DNA from 3 places in the Sutcliffiella horikoshii genome. Region 2 is predicted to be linked to each of the others. Evidence: riboswitches for the same ligand, from Rfam matches in the RefSeq annotation. Region 2 holds a riboswitch; each other region holds the start of a gene.
The links. Region 2 has a riboswitch for cobalamin ahead of K7887_RS12780 (DUF4430 domain-containing protein). Riboswitches for the same ligand answer to the same signal wherever they lie in the genome.

Region 1: another riboswitch for cobalamin. It lies ahead of K7887_RS05890 (ribonucleoside-diphosphate reductase subunit alpha); the one in region 2 lies ahead of K7887_RS12780 (DUF4430 domain-containing protein).
Region 3: another riboswitch for cobalamin. It lies ahead of K7887_RS11240 (cob(I)yrinic acid a,c-diamide adenosyltransferase); the one in region 2 lies ahead of K7887_RS12780 (DUF4430 domain-containing protein).

The regions. Positions count from the first base shown of each region.
Region 1 covers NZ_CP082918.1:1,135,146-1,141,603, reverse strand. Annotated here, with positions in the region: gene K7887_RS05910 (dicarboxylate/amino acid:cation symporter) at 1-936, opposite strand, end outside; gene K7887_RS05905 (hypothetical protein) at 1,253-1,483, shown strand; gene K7887_RS05900 (aldo/keto reductase) at 1,568-2,470, opposite strand; gene K7887_RS05895 (STAS domain-containing protein) at 2,650-3,477, shown strand; cobalamin riboswitch at 3,644-3,839, shown strand; gene K7887_RS05890 (ribonucleoside-diphosphate reductase subunit alpha) at 4,047-6,308, shown strand; gene K7887_RS05885 (ribonucleotide-diphosphate reductase subunit beta) at 6,361-6,458, shown strand, end outside.
Region 2 covers NZ_CP082918.1:2,499,970-2,506,427, reverse strand. Annotated here, with positions in the region: gene K7887_RS12795 (response regulator transcription factor) at 1-160, shown strand, start outside; gene K7887_RS12790 (ATP-binding protein) at 157-1,941, shown strand; cobalamin riboswitch at 2,020-2,221, shown strand; gene K7887_RS12780 (DUF4430 domain-containing protein) at 2,435-2,857, shown strand; gene K7887_RS12775 (ECF transporter S component) at 2,860-3,411, shown strand; gene sigX (RNA polymerase sigma factor SigX) at 3,832-4,368, shown strand; gene K7887_RS12765 (hypothetical protein) at 4,358-5,629, shown strand; gene K7887_RS12760 (GntP family permease) at 6,252-6,458, shown strand, end outside.
Region 3 covers NZ_CP082918.1:2,214,188-2,220,645, reverse strand. Annotated here, with positions in the region: gene K7887_RS11265 (hypothetical protein) at 1-5, shown strand, start outside; gene K7887_RS11260 (DUF6366 family protein) at 135-347, shown strand; gene K7887_RS11255 (RNA polymerase sigma factor) at 548-1,057, shown strand; gene K7887_RS11250 (hypothetical protein) at 1,054-1,926, shown strand; gene K7887_RS11245 (hypothetical protein) at 2,024-2,254, shown strand; cobalamin riboswitch at 2,494-2,680, shown strand; gene K7887_RS11240 (cob(I)yrinic acid a,c-diamide adenosyltransferase) at 2,858-3,406, shown strand; gene K7887_RS11235 (cobyrinic acid a,c-diamide synthase CobB) at 3,426-4,808, shown strand; gene K7887_RS11230 (cobyric acid synthase) at 4,801-6,342, shown strand; gene cobT (nicotinate-nucleotide--dimethylbenzimidazole phosphoribosyltransferase) at 6,326-6,458, shown strand, end outside.

The sequences.
Region 1 (6,458 bases), 1.4 Mb from region 2:
CTGCATGATTGCTGTACCATCCATATTTATGGTCGCACCAAGCGGTTGTACGAAGCTACTGATCCTCTTTGGAACTCCAAGGTTTTCTTGTGCGACATCCATGGACATTGGTAAGGTTGCATTACTGCTTGATGTACTGAAAGCAACACTCATTGCAGGAATGAAACGCTTGAAGAACGTAATTGGATTGATTCTCCCCAAGAAGAATAACGCACCGCCGTATGTGATAAAGAAATGTAAGAATAAAGCTAAAATAACGACTAAAAAGTATGCTCCCATAGCCTTAATAGCATCTAAGCCAAGTCCGCCAACTGCTGAAGCAATTAAACCAAATGCGCCATAAGGAGCTGTTTTAATTACGATATTTACAAGCAGCATGACGATATCATTTGCTTGTTCAAGAAGGGTTTTTACCTTTCCTGCTTTTTCCCCCAATGCATTTATGGCAAATCCAAGTAATACGGAGAATGAAATGATTTGCAACATTTCACCTTCAGCCATTGCTTTAATCGGGTTTGTTGGAATAATGTTTAAAAGGGTTTCCATAACCGGAGGAGCTTTTTCCGGTGTATCTTCTTCAGCTAGTTCATCAACCAACATACTTTCAAAGTCACCGGCAAGTCCAGGTTGAATAACGGAAGCAAGTGTAAGTCCGATTGTTATGGCGATACATGTTGTAATCAAGAAAAATAAAATGGTTTTTAAACCGATACTTCCAAGCTTTTTTGTATCTCCAAGTCCGACCACTCCAAGTGTGATGGAGATAAGAACAATTGGGACAACTAGCATAGTGATAAGGTTAAGAAATATTTTCCCTAGAGGTTGAAATAGATATGTATCTAATGGTTTGAATAAGGACGGTGCATAAACATTCAATGCAAGGCCAACTAAAATACCTAATATAAGACCGATAATTATTTTCTTCGTCAATGTCATTTTCACATTGAAATCCTCCCTTTTGTAATACTAGTATAATTTCTCTTTTCGAATTTTGGTGATTCTTCCTTTCATTCGACAAAAGGCGACTTTTTTCATTCTACGTGGTATTTTTATTTCTGTAAAGTGATTTATGATAGACCAATTTCTCAACACCTGTTATAATACACAATAAAAAGATCAAAAGTCGGGTTGTATTCCTTTCGTAAATTTGATATATTTAACAACTGATTTCTACTTTTATTTACCCATTATTTTAACTTTTATAGCATTTACAAATAGAAAATTTTTCATGCAATCAATGGAGGGGTTTTAGATGAAATTACTTTGGAGGGTACTCGTTGCAATATTTGTCCTTATTGCTGCAAAAGTCGCTTTGGATTCCTATCAAATAATTAAACTTGCTGCTGGTGGAGATCACATCAGAATTGATCCGGCATTGTATTTTAACTTATCCTATGTGATTTTTGGTTTAATAGGATTGATGTTTTTCTCGGATATTTATAAGAAACACATGAAAAAACGAAACAACCAGTTAAAATTTTAATGGTACTTCACCCAATTATTAGGTGATGTCCAAATAAAAAACCAGGCCCAAGGTCCTGGTTTTTTATTATGAAAATATAATAAATTAATCTACTTCTTTTCCTTTGGATGCTTCTAATATTTCAAACCACTGCTCTTTACTTAATGTGATATTCAATGAAGAAACCGCCGAATTTACTCTTTCTAGCTTTCCTGAGCCCACAATTGGGATAATTTTAGAAGGGTGATTTAGTAACCAAGCATATAATACCTGGTCCATAGATTCTGCCCCTGTTTCTCCCTGTATTTTCTCCAATACATTTCTTACACGTTTTACCTTGTCATCTGTACTTGTGAAAATACTTCCTCCGCCAAGAGGAGACCATGCCATCGGAGAGATTCTATCCATTTGACACTGTTCGATTGTTCCCTTATCGAAGTGCTCCAAATGGGTAGCCGAAATTTCAATCTGATTAGTTACCAACGGTTCATCTAAATAGGAGTTGAGTAACTTAACTTGAGAAGGTGCAAAGTTGGATACGCCAAAACGCTTTACCTTCCCTTGTTCTTTTAACCTAGTGAAGGCTTCTGCCACTTCACTTGGATCCATCATTGGATCTGGTCTATGTATTAAAAGAATATCTATATAATCTGTTCGAAAATTTTCTAATGAACGTTCCACAGATTGAATGATATGCTCCTTGCTTGTATCATAATATTTTATATTATGGTCTGGTCTATTAGATGATATTAGCTTGATTCCACACTTCGTCACTATCTCTATTTTGTCCCTTAGTGAAGGTTTGAGTTCTAATGCTTGTCCAAATTGCTCTTCTACTGTGTAATTACCATAGATGTCTGCATGATCAAAGCTTGTAACTCCAAGATCCAAACACTGTTCTATAAATTCCACAACCTCTTCCTTGCTGTAACCCCAATCATTCAAACGCCACATTCCATGTACAATTCTAGAGAGGGAAACATCTTCTGCTAACTGAATTCTTTCCATACAAACACTCCTATCTGTTCAATATTATGAAATTATACCTCTTTTACGTATTATTAGCCAAAAATACTGCTTATTTCCTATTCTTATCTAGTAAATGATATACATCTTTTAGACTTTAAATTAAAATAGAAATAAAACTAGAGATTAAAATACTACTGTAAATAAGAAAGGATTCTACCATGACCAAGACGGCACACTCCCTAATAGGACAAAAATTAATAGATTCACAGAATGAAGTAGCTGCTAGCATGCTATCGGAAATACAGAATGCTTATCCTGATGTACCGCAATATCGAGAAGAAGAAGTAGAAGTTCAGGTCAAGGAAATCTTTAGAACGTTATTGGTATTCTTAGGTGAATATGTCCTCGATCCTGAAAACAATGTTTTAGACCGCGCCAAACAATGGGGAGAATCTGTAGGATTCATGTCTGTGAAGGCTGGCGGATCACTTGAAGAAACGCTCTCTAATATGACGTTATATAAAAAATGTCTATGGGAGTTTATACAACGTGAAGGTGTGGAAGCTGGGCTTCATATGAATCAGATTACAGATATTTTCATTTTAATAGATGAAATTTTCAATATTATCGTTTATGGATTCAGTCACGCCTTTTCCATCGCTACTGAACAGAAAATGTTAGAAACCAAAGCTTCTTACATTCGACTGTCTATCCCGATAGTCCCTTTACAAAAAGGGATGGGAGTGTTGCCGCTTGTCGGAGAAATTGATGAGATTCGCGCTGGAATACTGATAGAAGAGACGTTGGAGAAAAGTAAGAATCTTTCCATTTCCAACCTCATCATTGATTTTTCCGGTGTTTACCGTTTAGATGAAACAGTTCTGCACACCATGGACCTGCTTATCCGCTCTCTCAAGCTAATAGGCATCACACCAATCATTACAGGCCTGCGCCCGGAACTCAGCCTACAATTCATCAACTCCGGACTCATCCTAAGAGACATTCAAATCAGCGGCTCTATAGAGCAAATATTACAAGAACAATAAAAAAATCCTGCCGGGGTCAGACCCCGGCAGGATTTTTCACCTTCACGTCGAAGCCTCCATAAAATGTCTTGCCATTTGTTTGTGTATCCATTATGATAGTACTATCATTCACACAAAATACCATATATAGATTAAATGAAACATCTATATATCTACATATAGTAATTTTAACTTTTGCGATAAAGGTGTCTTTTTATAGACTTAATAGGGAATCCGGTGAAAATCCGGGACTGTTCCCGCAACTGTAAGTGCAGACGATTTTGAGAAACCACTGTACATGAACGCTTAACGGCTCTTGTATGGGAAGGTTCAAAATAGGAAGAAGCACGAGTCAGGAGACCTGCCTTTACCGATTTAGTTTCTCTTTCTTCGGGAGTTGAGAAGATGAAACGATACATAGAACATGGTAAAAACAGGACAAGGTTCTTTGATTATTTCTGACGCACCTCAGCATATTTTCTAGGAACCTAAGAACCCTCCTGCACTCTTTCCCTTTTTTCTATGATCGTTTGATCCACTCAACTATTGAGTGGATTTTTTTATTTTAGACGAAGTGGAGAGTGAAAAAAATGACCGTACATACCAAAACTGTACATAAAGAGAATGGACCTAGCGATCAAGATTACCAGAGCCATTTAGAAACTGTTCTATCTGAGTTTCCAAAACTTGAAACAACAGGTTTCTTACAAAAAACTACCAAAATTATTGATAAACTGCTCCATCACAACAATCAACATGAACTTACAAACCAACTAATACTAGAAGCGCTCAATCACGTGGATGAACTAGAACCTGACTGGACCTATGTTGCATCAAGGTTATTATCACAAAAGCTGCAACAGGAAGTATGCAGCAACAGAAACATCTCCAAGCCCTATACAGATTTTTACTCATTAATCAAAAGCTTAACAGAACTAGGAATTTATCAAACTCAATTGCTAAAAGCATACACAGCTAAAGAAATTAATGAATTAGAGGCAGTCCTTGATCCTCAAAAAGATAATCTCTTTACCTATATTGGACTGAAAACATTATCTGACCGTTATTTAACGCGCGATCATCATAAACGCTTACTTGAATTGCCTCAAGAACGTTTCATGATCATTGCCATGACACTGATGCAAAAGGAAGAAACTAATCGGATTCACTACGTGAAAGAAGCTTATTGGGCACTAAGCAATTTGTATATGACCGTTGCCACACCGACATTTGCCAATGCAGGAAAAACGTATGGACAGCTCTCAAGCTGCTTCATTGATACGGTTGATGACAGCTTGCAAGGAATATATGACAGCAACACAGACATTGCAAATCTCTCTAAATCCGGAGGCGGCCTTGGCGTCTACCTCGGCAAAATACGTAGTCGCGGCAGTGATATAAGAGGATTCAAAGGCGTATCTAGCGGAGTGATTCCATGGATGAAACAATTGAACAATACGGCTGTAAGTGTCGACCAGCTCGGTCAACGGAAAGGAGCCATTTCTGTCTATTTAGATGTTTGGCATAGAGACATTTTTTCCTTTCTTGACAGCAAGCTCAACAACGGTGATGAACGCATGCGTACACATGATCTTTTCAATGGAGTGTGCATACCGGATATTTTCATGGAGCAGGTAGAAAGCAGAGGAGACTGGTACTTATTTGATCCACATGAAGTTAGAAAACTAATGGGCTATTCCCTTGAAGATTATTTTGACGAGAAAGTTGGTGCTGGAAGCTTTCGCCAAAAATATGAAGAATGTGTCAATCATCCTGAGCTCCCGAAAGAAAAAGTACCGGCTATAGAGATTATGAAAGCAATCATGAAGGGGCAACTAGAAACTGGCAGTCCATTCATGTTTTATCGTGATGAAGTGAACAGAATGAATCCAAACCCTCATAAAGGAATGATTTATTGCACGAATTTATGTACGGAAATTACCCAAAACCAAAGTGCCACCATCACGAAAAAGCAATACGTAGAGGATGGTACGATCATAACCGTTAAAACACCCGGAGATTTTGTAGTCTGTAATTTATCCTCCATTAATCTTGCTCGCACTGTAACAGCAGGACAACTAGAGCGCCTTATTCCCATCCAGGTTCGGATGCTTGATAATGTGATTGATTTAAATGAAATACCGGTACTGCAGGCAAAGATGACCAATGAAAAATATCGTGCCATTGGATTGGGAACATTCGGCTGGCATCACCTGCTTGCTCTTGAAGGTATCAAATGGGAGTCCAATGAAGCAGTGCTTCATGCAGACAAACTTTATGAAAAAATTGCATTTTACACAATCCAAGCCAGCTCCCTGCTCGCTAAAGAAAAAGGTTCCTACCCTGCATTCGAAGGATCTGATTGGCAAACTGGTGACTATTTTCACAAACGGAATTATGGGACAGCCTCGGAACTGGATTGGAATGTGCTTCAAGAACAAGTAGCGAATTACGGCGTCCGAAACGGATATCTAATGGCAGTTGCCCCAAATGCGACCACGTCCATTATTGCCGGAAGCTCTGCAAGCATTGATCCCATTTTCCTTAAGGTATATTCAGAAGAGAAAAAAGATTACAAGATTCCCGTAACAGCACCTGACCTTAACGCAGAAACAACCTGGTTTTATAAATCTGCCTACCATATCGATCAGCATTGGAGCATTGCCCAGAATGCGGCAAGACAAAAACATATCGATCAGGCCATTTCCTTTAACCTGTATGTTACGAACACCGTGAAGGCCAAAGTATTACTTGAACTTCATCTTGATGCATGGAAGCAAAAATTGAAAACAACCTACTATGTTCGTTCCACATCTTCAGATTTAGAAGAATGTGAATCATGTTCAAGTTAGTCAGCTATCATTAAAGAACTCATAAGCATGTCAATAAAAAGGAGCAAACCAAATGAATGCTAAACTAAAATCACGCATCTTAATGGATGTGGACGCACCGAATAGATCGACCAAAATCATAAATGGAAAAAGCTCCAATGTTCTTAATTG
Region 2 (6,458 bases):
AGAAGTATGGCAATACGAGTTCTTTGGGGATTTACGAACAGTTGATACGCATGTGAAACGTCTACGCGAGAAATTGAACAAAGTGTCAGAACCAGCCTCTAAAATGATTGTAACAGTATGGGGCGTAGGCTATAAATTCGAGGTTGGCAATGAATCATGATTTGGAGAAGTGTAGTTGGTAAGCTCTGGCTTACTGTGTTACTTTTAGTTTCATTTGTATTATTTGTTTTAACCATTCTTTTACTAGAATTCTTTGAGAATTACCATGTACAGGAAGCAGAAAAGGATTTGACCCAGGCAGCGAGTAAGATTTCATTAATTTTGGAACAGCATGAAGACATGGAACAATCGAAATCAATAGCTTGGGAGCTTGTTGATGAAGTGTCTCAGGTGGTTATTTTTACAGACAAGGGAGAGTACTCTCATTCTCCGACATCTCAAATCGACCATTTACCTGCTGAATTCTTCCTAAACGACCCGGACCTTTCCCTCGTCTTTGAAGATCAGCCGATTGTAACGAAAAAGACTTATTTGCCCGATTTCCAAATTACAGATGAAATGCAAGGCGAAGTGATGATCGTCGGAATTCCTTTGCATATTAATGAGGATAAAGATGGAGCTGTTTTCGTTTATCAGTCCCTGCTTGCCGTAAAAGAAACAACCAAACAAACAACAAAACTTATTCTGCTTGCTGCAGGTTTTGCAATCTTTTTAACGACCATTTTCGCATTCTTCTTGTCTACAAGAATTACAGCACCTCTGCGTAATATGAGAGAGGCTGCTTTTGAAGTCGCAAGAGGGAAGTTCGATACTAAGGTTCCAATTTTAACATCGGACGAAATTGGGGAACTTGGGATGGCCTTTAATCAAATGGGCAGACAACTCAAGTTTAATATTAACGCTTTGAATCAAGAGAAGGAACATTTAGCCAACATTCTCAGCAGTATGGCAGATGGGGTTATCACCTTAAACCGAGATGGCACCATTCTTGTAACGAATCCACCGGCGGAGAAATTTTTACAAGCCTGGTACTATCAAGAAGGCAATGCCAGCGGGGAAGACTTGCCAGGTGAGGTAATGGAAATGTTCCAACGGGCTATTTCTGTTGAAAAAGAACAAAGTATAGAATTAACCTATCAAGGACGTACGTGGGTAATCGTAATGAGTCCACTATATACGCAAACCCATATCCGCGGCGCTGTTGCAGTAATACGGGATATGACGGAAGAGAGAAGGTTGGACAAACTTCGTAAAGATTTCATTGCCAATGTGTCCCATGAATTGCGTACACCAATTTCCATGCTGCAAGGCTACAGTGAAGCAATTGTCGATGATATTGCCGGAACGGATGAAGAGAAAAAAGAACTTGCTTCCGTTATTTATGATGAATCTTTAAGAATGGGGCGCCTCGTAAATGACTTATTAGATCTTGCGAGAATGGAAGCCGGTCATATTTCATTGAATTATGAAAATGCCAATATTGTCGCCTTTGTCGAAAAGATAACAAGAAAGTTTCAGGGCCTTGCAAAAGAAAAGTCTATCGTGTTGCAATCACATGTAGAAGGTGATGGGGCCATCCAAATGGATGTAGACCGTATGGAACAGGTAATGACAAACCTGGTGGACAACGCCATTCGCCATACAGCAGACGATGGGACCATAATCATCCATGCAAAATTAATAAACAACGGTGTCAAAATAGATGTAAAAGATTCTGGGCACGGCATACCTGAAGAAGATCTGCCTTTTGTTTTTGAACGCTTCTATAAGGCGGACAAAGCGCGTACAAGAGGGCGTGCAGGTACAGGACTGGGACTTGCCATTGTGAAAAACATCATAGAAGCACACCGGGGTACCATATCCGTTCATTCAAAAGAGAACGAGGGAACGACATTTTCCATGTATATTCCGCAAAAACACTCTCAAAATGGAGATGTGTAGCGAAAAATCTTGTTTTCTATGAAACATTATCTTGTCAAGACCAGACATATCTTGTAATATGAAACATAGTTAATTGAATAGCAATACGAAATAGTTGGTGTCACGATGGTGACTTAATAGGGAATTTGGTGAAATGCCAAAACTGTCCCCGCAACTGTAAATGTGGACGAAATGAGATGACCACTGTATGAACGGGCTTAAGAAATTAGGTCCTCATATGGGAAGGCTCAAAGTAGGAAGAAGCATAAGTCAGTAGACCTGCCAATTATTATACCAGTTTCAATACTTCGGGGGTTGAGTAGGAGAGACGGCAGAAATCTGTCTTTATTTGTCGTATTATGACATTGCCGTTATCGCCTCATCCTGAAATTGGATGAGGTTTTTTGTTTTGCTCATCACAGATCGATTGGGACATTAGGGGTAAAGATAGGAGGAGAAAAGATACGGTTTTACAACTTGCACTGCAAATTAATTACATAAGGGGAAAAAACATATGAAAAAACTTTTACTAACACTTTTACTATCATTAACTCTTGCCATTACAGGCTGTGCTAATGCAGGAAATGAAACAAATCATACAGCTAATAATGAAACACCTGCTGAAACTCAAGAACAACAAGAAAGCCAACTTTCCACCACGATCAAACTAACGAAAGAAGGCGAAGAAGTCATCAGTGAGGAGACTGTAGAGTTTGAGGAAGGGGAGTCTTTGATGGAAGTCATGGACCGCAATTTTGAGCTTACTACAGGATTTGGAGGAGATTTCATCGTCGGAATTGACGGCCTGGGCTCTGAGGAAGAATCTGATTATTATTGGAACATCTCCGTCAACGGTGAAAGCTTAATGGTCGGTGCAAGTGATTATACGCTAGAGGAGAACGACGAAGTTCATTTTGATTATCAAAAGGTGGAATGATGATGACAACCAGAAAAATAGCGCTACTTGGTGTATTAATAGCCCTTTGTGTAGTGGGGAGAATCGTTTTCGCCTCCGTACCTAACGTCCAGCCAGTGACAGCAATCATCATTATATGTGCTTTCTGGATGGGGCCGGTTTCAGGTGTGATTCTTGCAGTAGGTACTACCTTTGCAACGAACCTGGTCCTTGGTACTGGCATGTGGACATTCACACAAATCTTTGCATGGTCCATTATTGGATTATTAAGTGGAGCAATTGGGATATGGTTTAAAAGAATTCCAGTATTTATCCTTTCCATCTATGCTGGACTTTGCGGGCTGTTTTTCGGTTTTGTTTTCTCGATCCAAAACATGATTGTCGGAGGATTTCCATTTTGGCCATATTATCTTGCTGGACTACCATTTGATATAAACCATGCAGTTGGAAATGTCGTATTTTTTATCGTGTTGTATCCGATCCTTTCCAAACTCTTAAACGAAAGAGCACCCTTTATCATCAAAAGAAAAGAGAGCCTAGCACAATATCAAATGAGCAGCACCTACAAGAAATAAAAGAGGAGCGCCAATCCAATTGGGTTGGCGCTTTACTATGTAAAAAATTGAAGCAGAGTTACTAGGAATTTCTAGCTGGTGATTGGAGCAGTTGGCGAAGACTCCTGCGGGAGAGTAGCGACATTGTTGAGACCCTCCAACGAAGTGAGGAGGCTCAAGGTCGCCCGCGGAAAGCGAAGCCATTTGCGGAAATCAACAGCGGCGTAATCAAAATAGGTCGAAATATGTATATAACCTCTTTGGAAAAGCCTACAAAAATCCCTACAATCCTATACGGACATCCCTTATACTTATATTACACACAAAAAACAAAAGAAATAATTACCAAATAACCCTAGTCAAATTGTAATTTTTTTAATATATTTGTAATGTAACTTTCTTACTATAATATACGACTAATGAAATGAACGGAGGGAAACTATGAATACCGTTTTTCAAGAGCTCTATGAAAAATATCACCAGGATGTTTATCAGTTCTTATATTACATGGTGAACAACAAGGAGCAAGCGGAAGACCTCGTTCAAGAAGTTTATATAAAAGTTTTGCGTTCCTATGATCGTTTTGAAGGGAAAAGCAGTGAAAAGACCTGGCTGTTTTCGATTGCCAAGCACGTTGCCATTGATTCCTTTCGCAAACAAAAAGGATGGAAAAACAAACTACTTGAAACTTTCGACTGGAATAAACAACAAGTCAGAGATCACGCTCCACTTCCTGAAGAGATAGCCGTACAAAATGAACAAGTCCAACAAATGTACCGGTGTTTGGATAAATGTAAAGTCGATCACCGACTAGTCCTTATCCTGCGGTACATACAAGCCCTTACTATTCAAGAAACAGCCCAAATTCTTGGCTGGACGGAAAGTAAGGTGAAAACAACTCAACATAGAGCCTTAAAGGTCTTGAAGGCATATATGGAAGAACTTCAAGAGAAAGGAGGAAACAGCAATGCGTCATAATGACGAAGAACAAATGGAAAAGTTGTTAAGGCAAATGCCTAAACTTAAAGATGATCGTGACCCGAAACAAATATATAGAGATATACAACCAAAACTAGCCCATTCCCCTCGCCGGTCTAAAATAGTACCTGCTTTTGCATTGGTTGCGGCTTTAGTCCTTTTCGCCCTGGTTGCACCTATGTTCGTAAACAACATGCAGTTCGATATGAGCTTAAGTGGCTCTGATAGCAGTTCAGAAGAAAGTATGGACATCGCAACAATGAATTCAGATGAAAACTCAGATGATTCTGCCGCAGACACCAGCAGAGAAGCCATCGAAGAAGAGGAAGAAACTTCACTAAAGGCAGAAGGTGATGAGGAATCCAATGACTTTGCTGCAGCGGAGATCAGTTCAGCAGATGGTAAAAGTTTTGTTACACCTTCCTATAATGTAGAATCCGAGTACGCTGTTACCATTGGGGTGTCCTTGTTGGAGGCAGATAATTATGAACATGGTGGTTCTACCACTCCACTGACGGTGATTGTTCCTCGTGGTGAAAATGAAACATATGTAGATGCTCTCAATAAGGTGCGAGGGGGGATTGCATACGAGGATTATGGGGTCATGGTGCCGACTATTAATGACAATGTAAAAATATCAGAAGGCGACATAGGGTTAGATAGACCGATGCCAATCTTAGATGTAACTGATATGGCTAAAGGTTTAACAACCTATCAAGATAATCTTTTCTCTAAAGAACTTAGTGATACTTTCAGCAATCAATATACTCATTTCTTATTTAGTGATAACGGATCAACCAAAGGTGTGCAAGTTGGCAATGATGTATATGATGGACCGGTAGAATACCAGACTAAAAACAAGAGGGCTTATTTCAAATATCACACAGGTAGCCTGCCTTTACTTGTCCCAGGTCATGAACGGTATACTTCCATTGGTGATGCTCTCAAAGCGATGACAAGTGTACCAGAGCAAGCTGAGAACAGTAAACTAGAGCCATCCATTCCTGTTACGGTGCAAGTGGAGGGATTGGGGCTAGAAAGTGATGGTACAGTGGTTAGGATTAAGCTAGGGGATGGCAGCGTACTTGAAAATAACGACGAAACAATCTTTGCCCTTGAAGCGATGATGATGGTAGCAAAAGAATTTGGAGTTAGAGGTGTGGTGTTTGAATCTTCACAAGATGGAACGATAGGAACTATCACACTCAATGAAGAAGTAAGCGTGCCTTACTCTCCGAACCCAATTCCATATAGCGAGTAAAGTTTAAAAAGCGTGCAGATGAGCACGCTTTTTTACTTTTTGGGGGTATCTCTGCCCGAAACTTCTACGGGAAAGCTAAAATGGTAACAGAGAAGGTGTCTCTCCGCCCGAAACTCTTTCGGAAAAGCAAAAACGGAAGGGTTCTCTCCGCCCGAAATTCTTTCAGAAAAGCAAAAACGGTAAGAGAGAAGAGTTCTATAAGACTTAAGAGCAACTCTTGCCAAAGCTTCGGTCGTATAGGAGGGTTCTATAAGACTTAAGAGTAGTTTTTCCAAAAGCTTCGGTCGTATAGAAGGGCTCTATAAGACTTAAGAGCAGCTTTTGCCAGAGCTTCGGTCGTATAGAAGGGCTCTATAAGACTTAAGAGCAGCTCTTGCCAAAGCTTCGGTCGTATAGACCGCTTCTATAAGACTCTTAAGGTGCAAAGCAAGTTGCTTCGGTCAAATAGAACCCTCCCTAGTTACCTAATTTTGAAAGTAGATCCTTTTAATCGCTCTCAACCTCCTCTACAAAAACCTCAACCCCCATCCCGTCTACCTATATACATATTTCCAACCCCAAAAGAGGATACTACCTCCATATATGGAAGATTCCCATTTCTCCCACATAAAGGAGGGTACATATGTTCAGTATTATTGTCGGGCTGGTGCTTTTAATGTTATTAGCATACCTCGGCTGGTCCATTATCTGGATAGCTCCACTTGTTTCTGCGGTAGTAGCGTTATTAAGCGGTCTAGATCTCTTACCAGCCTATACCCAAACGTATATGACTGGCTTTGTCGACTTTGCAAAACAATGGTTTCCAGTATTTTTACTTGGGGCCATTTTT
Region 3 (6,458 bases), 290 kb from region 2:
AATAAAAGATTGTTCAACAAACTAGGAGCGATTGTTGCAAAATGGATCGGTCCTAAATTAAGAACTGGACAGGTTACTTGAAGAAGGTATTTACCAAGATATTAAAGAATATGGTATAAAAAGGTGGTGCTTGTTTGAATAATCGACAAGAAACTCCAGAAGAAAATAGAGAGAGATTAAGACAAGAAGAACTTAAAAAGAATCCGAGCGGTGTATTGGGAGATGGGTTAAATCGAGCTGAGAATGGGAATTTAGCAGATTTAGTTGGTGGTTTAGGTTGGAAAGTTACAGGAATTATAATTGTAGTTTTAATAGTTGGATATGTCTTATACAGTCTGATTTTCTAAAAGCTTTTAGAAAATATGTTCAGCTATCTGGGCAGCCACCATATAATTTCCACTACATGGCGCGTTGTAAATACAACGTGTCTTTTTTATGAGGATACTCTTTAGAATCAAAAACAATAAATTTAAATAAATAAATTCCATGTGAAAGTAAGAATGAAAACTAACGTCTAATAAGTATATGGTTTCACGGGGGAGAAGGAATGAGAGAAGAAAACGATGTATCTGATTGGTTCAAAGAATATCACAATGACATTTACAATTTCCTAATCTATTATACGGGCAGTATAGATGTGGAGGATTTCGTACAAGAGACTTTTATTAAGGCTATAAGAAACTTACATAAATTTAAGGGTGGATCAAACCCTAGAACTTGGCTGATAAGTATTGCCAGGAATGTGGCTATAGATGAGAGCAGAAAAAGAAGAAAAGAAGAGATTAAAAGAAATCGGCTATTACAATTCAGTACGACAGCAAAGGGGTCAGATTCACCAGAGGAAATGGTGGGGTTAAGTGAAACGAAGCTGGAACTCTATAGGGCAATAAGGTTGCTAAAGCAAAGCTATTATGACGTACTCATGTTAAGAGGAATTAACGAGCTTTCAGTACAAGAGACTGCTCAAGCGCTGAATTGGAGTGAGAGTAAAGTGAATCTCAGCTACCATAGGGCTTTAAAAGCCCTGGAGAAAAAGATGGGAGGGCGAGAAACATGAAAGATTCCAGACTCCACAATGAACTGCAATCTTTTCCTAAGGATTATAGGTTAAATGAAAGAAGCTTCAACAGTATCTCTGATCATATAAATAAGGAACTAGCTATGAGTCAGATTGAAGTCCAAAAAGGAATACCTAACACGAGAAAAATAGTCGCCACCACATTGCTTACTTTGACATTGGCAGCCACCTTAATTTGGAGCTTTAGTGGGCAAGATAGTAATCTACAAAAGTTTGCTGGAATTCATAGTGATAAATTACTAATCTTAGAGAACAAGCAGGATGTTAGCATACAGAAAGAAATTAACCCTGAGGATATTTATTCAGTTTCTCAGAGCCAAAATAGCTGGGCGGTTGATCCTAGAGAACCAAGGAATTTAATTATCGAAGGGACATCTATTGTACACATAAAAGTTCTAAACATCAGGGAAGCTGAAATACTTCCAAAATATGAAAATTTCTATACTTATATGCCCTATACACCATTGGATGTGGAAATAGTGGATACCATTTATGGCAAAGATTTATCTGGTGAAAAAACAATTTACATAGGAGGGGGAGACATTAGGATTTCCAACCTGTTGGATTCTTGGGTAGGAAGTGAATATACTGGTTTAGAAAAAATGGGCCTAACCAAACTCTCCAGAGAAGAACAAGAAACCAAATTTATTTCCTACACATCTGAATACGATTACAAAATGGTGCCAGGAAAGGAATATGCAGTTATTCTAGCAAATCAACAAACAGAGGATGAAATATATGGAATTATGGCGCGTGGATATGGGGTTTTTGAAATAATAAAGACTGATCAAGGGGAGAAGGTTTATAAAAATGTAATAACCGGAGAAAGTTACGACTTGGAATTTTAAGTTTTTATGGGAAAATTCCCTTGAGAAAGTGTTCATTGTTTGAAATAATTGGTATTAAGTAATTGTGCAGGATAAATGAAATAGTGAGGTGTAACAGGTGATCTTATTACTTTGGATAACTATTGGTTTCATAATTATCGGATTTGCTGTTCTCATTTCTATGAAAAAAGGGATGGAAAGTAAGCTCGCTTTTATAACAGCAAATACGGAAACCGAGGAAAGTTCAACAAAAGCTAAATCGATAATACGGTGGATATATAGTGCTACAGCTTGGGGTATTGTAAGTATGTTTCTTGTTGTCTGGTGTTTTCATCATTACTTTGGATAACTGAAAAGAGAAAAAAAGTGACCTTTCTTTAACTAAACAATAGTATGAAAGGGATATTTTCTATGTGGATAAGTAAAATAGTCGCATATTGGTGGTTCAGATTTTATAGAACTATTAAACTTTTTTTAAAAGCCACAAAATTTATTAAAGACATTCGTATGAAAATAGGCTACAATAAGTTCGTTGTCAATTTAAGCTTGGATAGTTAAATACAATAAACTAAATTTCATATTTTGATTGATACAATACAACATTTAGGTGCCTTTGTGAAGAAAGGTTAAAAGGGAAGCTGGTGAAAATCCAGCACGGACCCCGCCACTGTAAGCGTTGAATATTGCCGAAATATCCACTGTGCAAAAGCATGGGAAGGGTCGGTAATGTGCTTGAAACGCAAGTCAGGAGACCTGCCTATTTGTTTTTAAGGATTCTGCGAGGAAAGAATGCTTAAAGTGACATTCATTTATTTTTATTCAGTTTTCACATTTATAAGCGATTCTTCGTAAGAGCTTTTAATAAGGACTGGATTGGATGGACCTTTAAACGTCTTTTTGCTATTAGCAGAAAGGCGTTTTTTTAATGAAGAAAAACAGGGAGGCATGTTGTATGAGTGAGAAAACAAAACAAAGAGGCTTGACACTGGTGTACACCGGAGATGGCAAAGGCAAAACAACTTCGGCTATTGGTTTGGCGGTTCGCGCGGTAGGAAGGGGGATGAAGGTGAAGATATATCAGTTCATTAAATCACCGAATCGTACATACGGCGAACAGATTTCCCTAAGTAAATTAGGAGTGGAGATGGAGCAACTGGGAATTGGCTTCACATGGACAAAGACTCCTGAGGAGCATCGTGAAGCACTTCGCATCGGTTGGCCAAAAGCGAAAGAGGCTGTCATGAGCGGAGACTACGACATAGTTGTTTTGGATGAATTAAATAACGCATTATCCATTCAGGGTTTTCCGGTTGATGATGTCCTACCATTGACTGAGGTCTTGGAGCTTATCAGGAACAAGCCTGAGCACGTCCATCTTGTTATTACCGGAAGAGATGCACCTGAACAAGTCAAAGCGGCAGCTGATCTTGTCTCCGTCGTTCATGCAGAAAAGCATTATTACGATAAGGGAATCCCGGCAGTTAAAGGTGTGGAATTTTAAGAAGAAGGTGGGGTTGAAAATGGGTAAAAGGAGAATTCTTATAGCAGGAACAGGCAGTGGTGTAGGAAAGACTACTATTACAATCGGCCTGATGGCAGCGATGCGGAAAAAGGGCCTTTGTGTCCAGGGGTTTAAATGTGGTCCGGATTATATCGACACCTCTTATCACACGGCTGTTACTGGAAGGAAGTCGCGGAATCTGGATAGTTGGATGCTTTCTTCTAATTTTGTGAAAGAAGTCTTGGTCCGTGGAAGTGAGGGTGCCGATATTGCCATCATAGAAGGGGTGATGGGCTTCTATGATGGAAAAGATCCGCTTTCCGATGAGGGGAGCAGTGCAGAAATAAGCATACTCACAGGGAGTCCAGTTGTGCTTGTGGTAGATTGCTCCGGCATGGCAAGGAGTGCGGCTGCAATAGTCAAAGGGTATCAGGCACTCTCAGGAAAAGTGAAGATAGTTGGGGTGATCGCGAATAAAGTGGGAAGCGAAGGGCATTTTCATTTAATTAAAGCAGCGGTCGAATCGGAATGTAAGATTCCTGTAATTGGCTACATAACAAGGGAGTCTGAACTTGAGATGCCAGAACGACATTTAGGGCTTGTTCCATCCATTGAACGTGGGGAACTTGAAGGTTTTTTTTATCAATTGGGTGAGCGTGTTGCAACAACGGTAGATGTCCAGCGTTTATATGAGCTGGCGGACCAAGCTTCCGAGATTCCAGCCATGACTAAGCCTTCCGTTTTTACTTCATATCCCAACAAAAAAGTCCGGATAGCTGTCGCCTATGATTCTGCTTTCCATTTTTATTACGAAGAGAACTTGGAACTTTTGCAAAAGAGAGGGGCGGAATTGACCTTCTTCTCCCCTTTGAAAAATGAGGAGGTCCCACATGATGTGCATGGTTTGTATCTTGGTGGAGGCTTCCCGGAGGAGTTTGCATCTAGGCTCGCTTTGAATACGAAAAGCATGGATAGCGTCTATCACGCAGTTGTCAAAAGTGAAATCCCTACCTTTGCGGAATGTGGAGGCTATATGTATTTATGCAAAGAACTTGTGACAGCAGGAGGGGATGCTTATCCAATGGTAGGTGTCATTCCTGGTATCGTGCACATGCAAACTAGGCTTGCTGCCCTTGGATACAGGGAAATCAAAGGGCTGAACGGGAATTTTCTCTTGAAGGAGGGAGAGGTGGCGAGGGGCCATGAGTTCCACTATTCCACCTTTCATCACCAAACAGAGCTGCCGGCCGCCTTCGAAACAAAAGGAATAAGAGGGAAAGGAACAGACGGGTTTATCAGCAAAAACCTAGTTGCTGGTTATACTCACATTCACTTTGGATCCAATCCAAGGGTAGTGGAAAACTGGATTCAAAGATGTCTGGAGGTAAAACTGCATGTTTAAAGGGACGCCACTGATGATCCAAGGAACACATTCCGACGCGGGAAAGAGCGCTTTGGTAACGGCATTGTGCAGGATATTTTCAAGAGAAGGTTATAAAACGGCACCGTTCAAATCGCAAAACATGGCGCTAAATTCCTATATTACCAAGGATGGCAAGGAAATTGGTAGGGCACAGGGCGTTCAAGCGGAAGCAGCTGGTGTGGTGGCGACCACCGACATGAATCCTATTTTGATAAAGCCTACCGGCGACTATCAATCCCAAATCGTCGTGCATGGGAAGCCTTTTCAAAATATGAAGGCAGGTGAATATCGGCAAGAATTCTACGAGAAAGGTTTACAGGTAATAGCAGAGAGCTATTTTCGACTCCAAAATGAACACGAGATTATCGTGATAGAAGGGGCGGGGAGCCCTGCTGAAGTAAACCTCAATGATCGGGAGCTTGTGAACATGCGTATTGCCAGGTTAACAGATTCGCCGGTCATTCTTGTCGGTGATATTGAAAAGGGTGGTGTATTTGCAAGCCTTGTCGGAACATTGCAGCTCTTAGAAGAGAATGATCGCAAAAGAGTCATCGGCGTCGTCATCAATAAATTCAGGGGAGATGTATCCCTGCTTGAGCCTGGATTGAAATGGTTTGAAGCATATACCGGCATGCCAGTATTAGGTGTGATCCCTTTTGTTTCAGGTTTACATATTGAAGCGGAGGATTCTGTCGTCCTTGATAGCTTTTCCAAAGATAAAGATGATATGAAAGACTTGGATATTGCAGTGATCCGCTTCCCATACATCTCGAACTTCACTGATATGGACCCACTTTTTACGGAGGAGGATTGCCAAGTGAGGTATGTGCAAAAGGCGGAAGAAGTCGGAAAACCGGACTTGGTCATTCTCCCTGGTAGCAAAAATACGTTAGGAGATCTGCAATTCTTACATGAAAGTGGCCTAGGGAACCGGATACAGTCGCTGGCAGAACAAAGGACACAAATAATCGGGATTTGTGGGGGTTATCAAATGCTTGGTGAGGAAGTTGTGGATGAATATGAGGTGGAATCTTCGCTAAAAGTGATTTCCGGTCTTCATCTCATCCCCATGAAAACGCACCTGACAATGGAGAAGAAAACGGTTCTTTCAGAGGGTATGGTGGAGGTTGAGGGAAAGCTATTGCCTCTAAAAGGTTATGAAATCCACATGGGAGTAACTACCGTCCATGAAAGAGAAGATATCATGCCGTTTGTTGTATTAGCAGACCGAACAGATGGAGTTCAAATGGAAAATTTAATTGGTACATACTTTCATGGTCTCTTTCATAATGACAGATTCAGAGAGGGACTGTTGAACACATTACGGCGAAAGAAAGGAATGTCTCCCATTACAAACAGGTCTTCTTTTGAGAGAAAAAGAGAAGAGTCGTTTGATAGATTGGCAGATGTTGTGAGCAGGCATCTTGCTATGGATAAGATTAAGGAAAAGATGGTTGAATTTCAGAGGTTAAACAAAAAGAAAGTAGGGGAAGCGAATGGAGAAAGTGTTTGAAATAAATCCCATCAACCTGATGCAAGGTGCGAAGATGCAGGAATATGTAAACTCCTTGACCAAGCCTCAAGGGAGTTTAGGGGCTGTGGAGGAAATCGCCATTCAGCTTGCGCAGA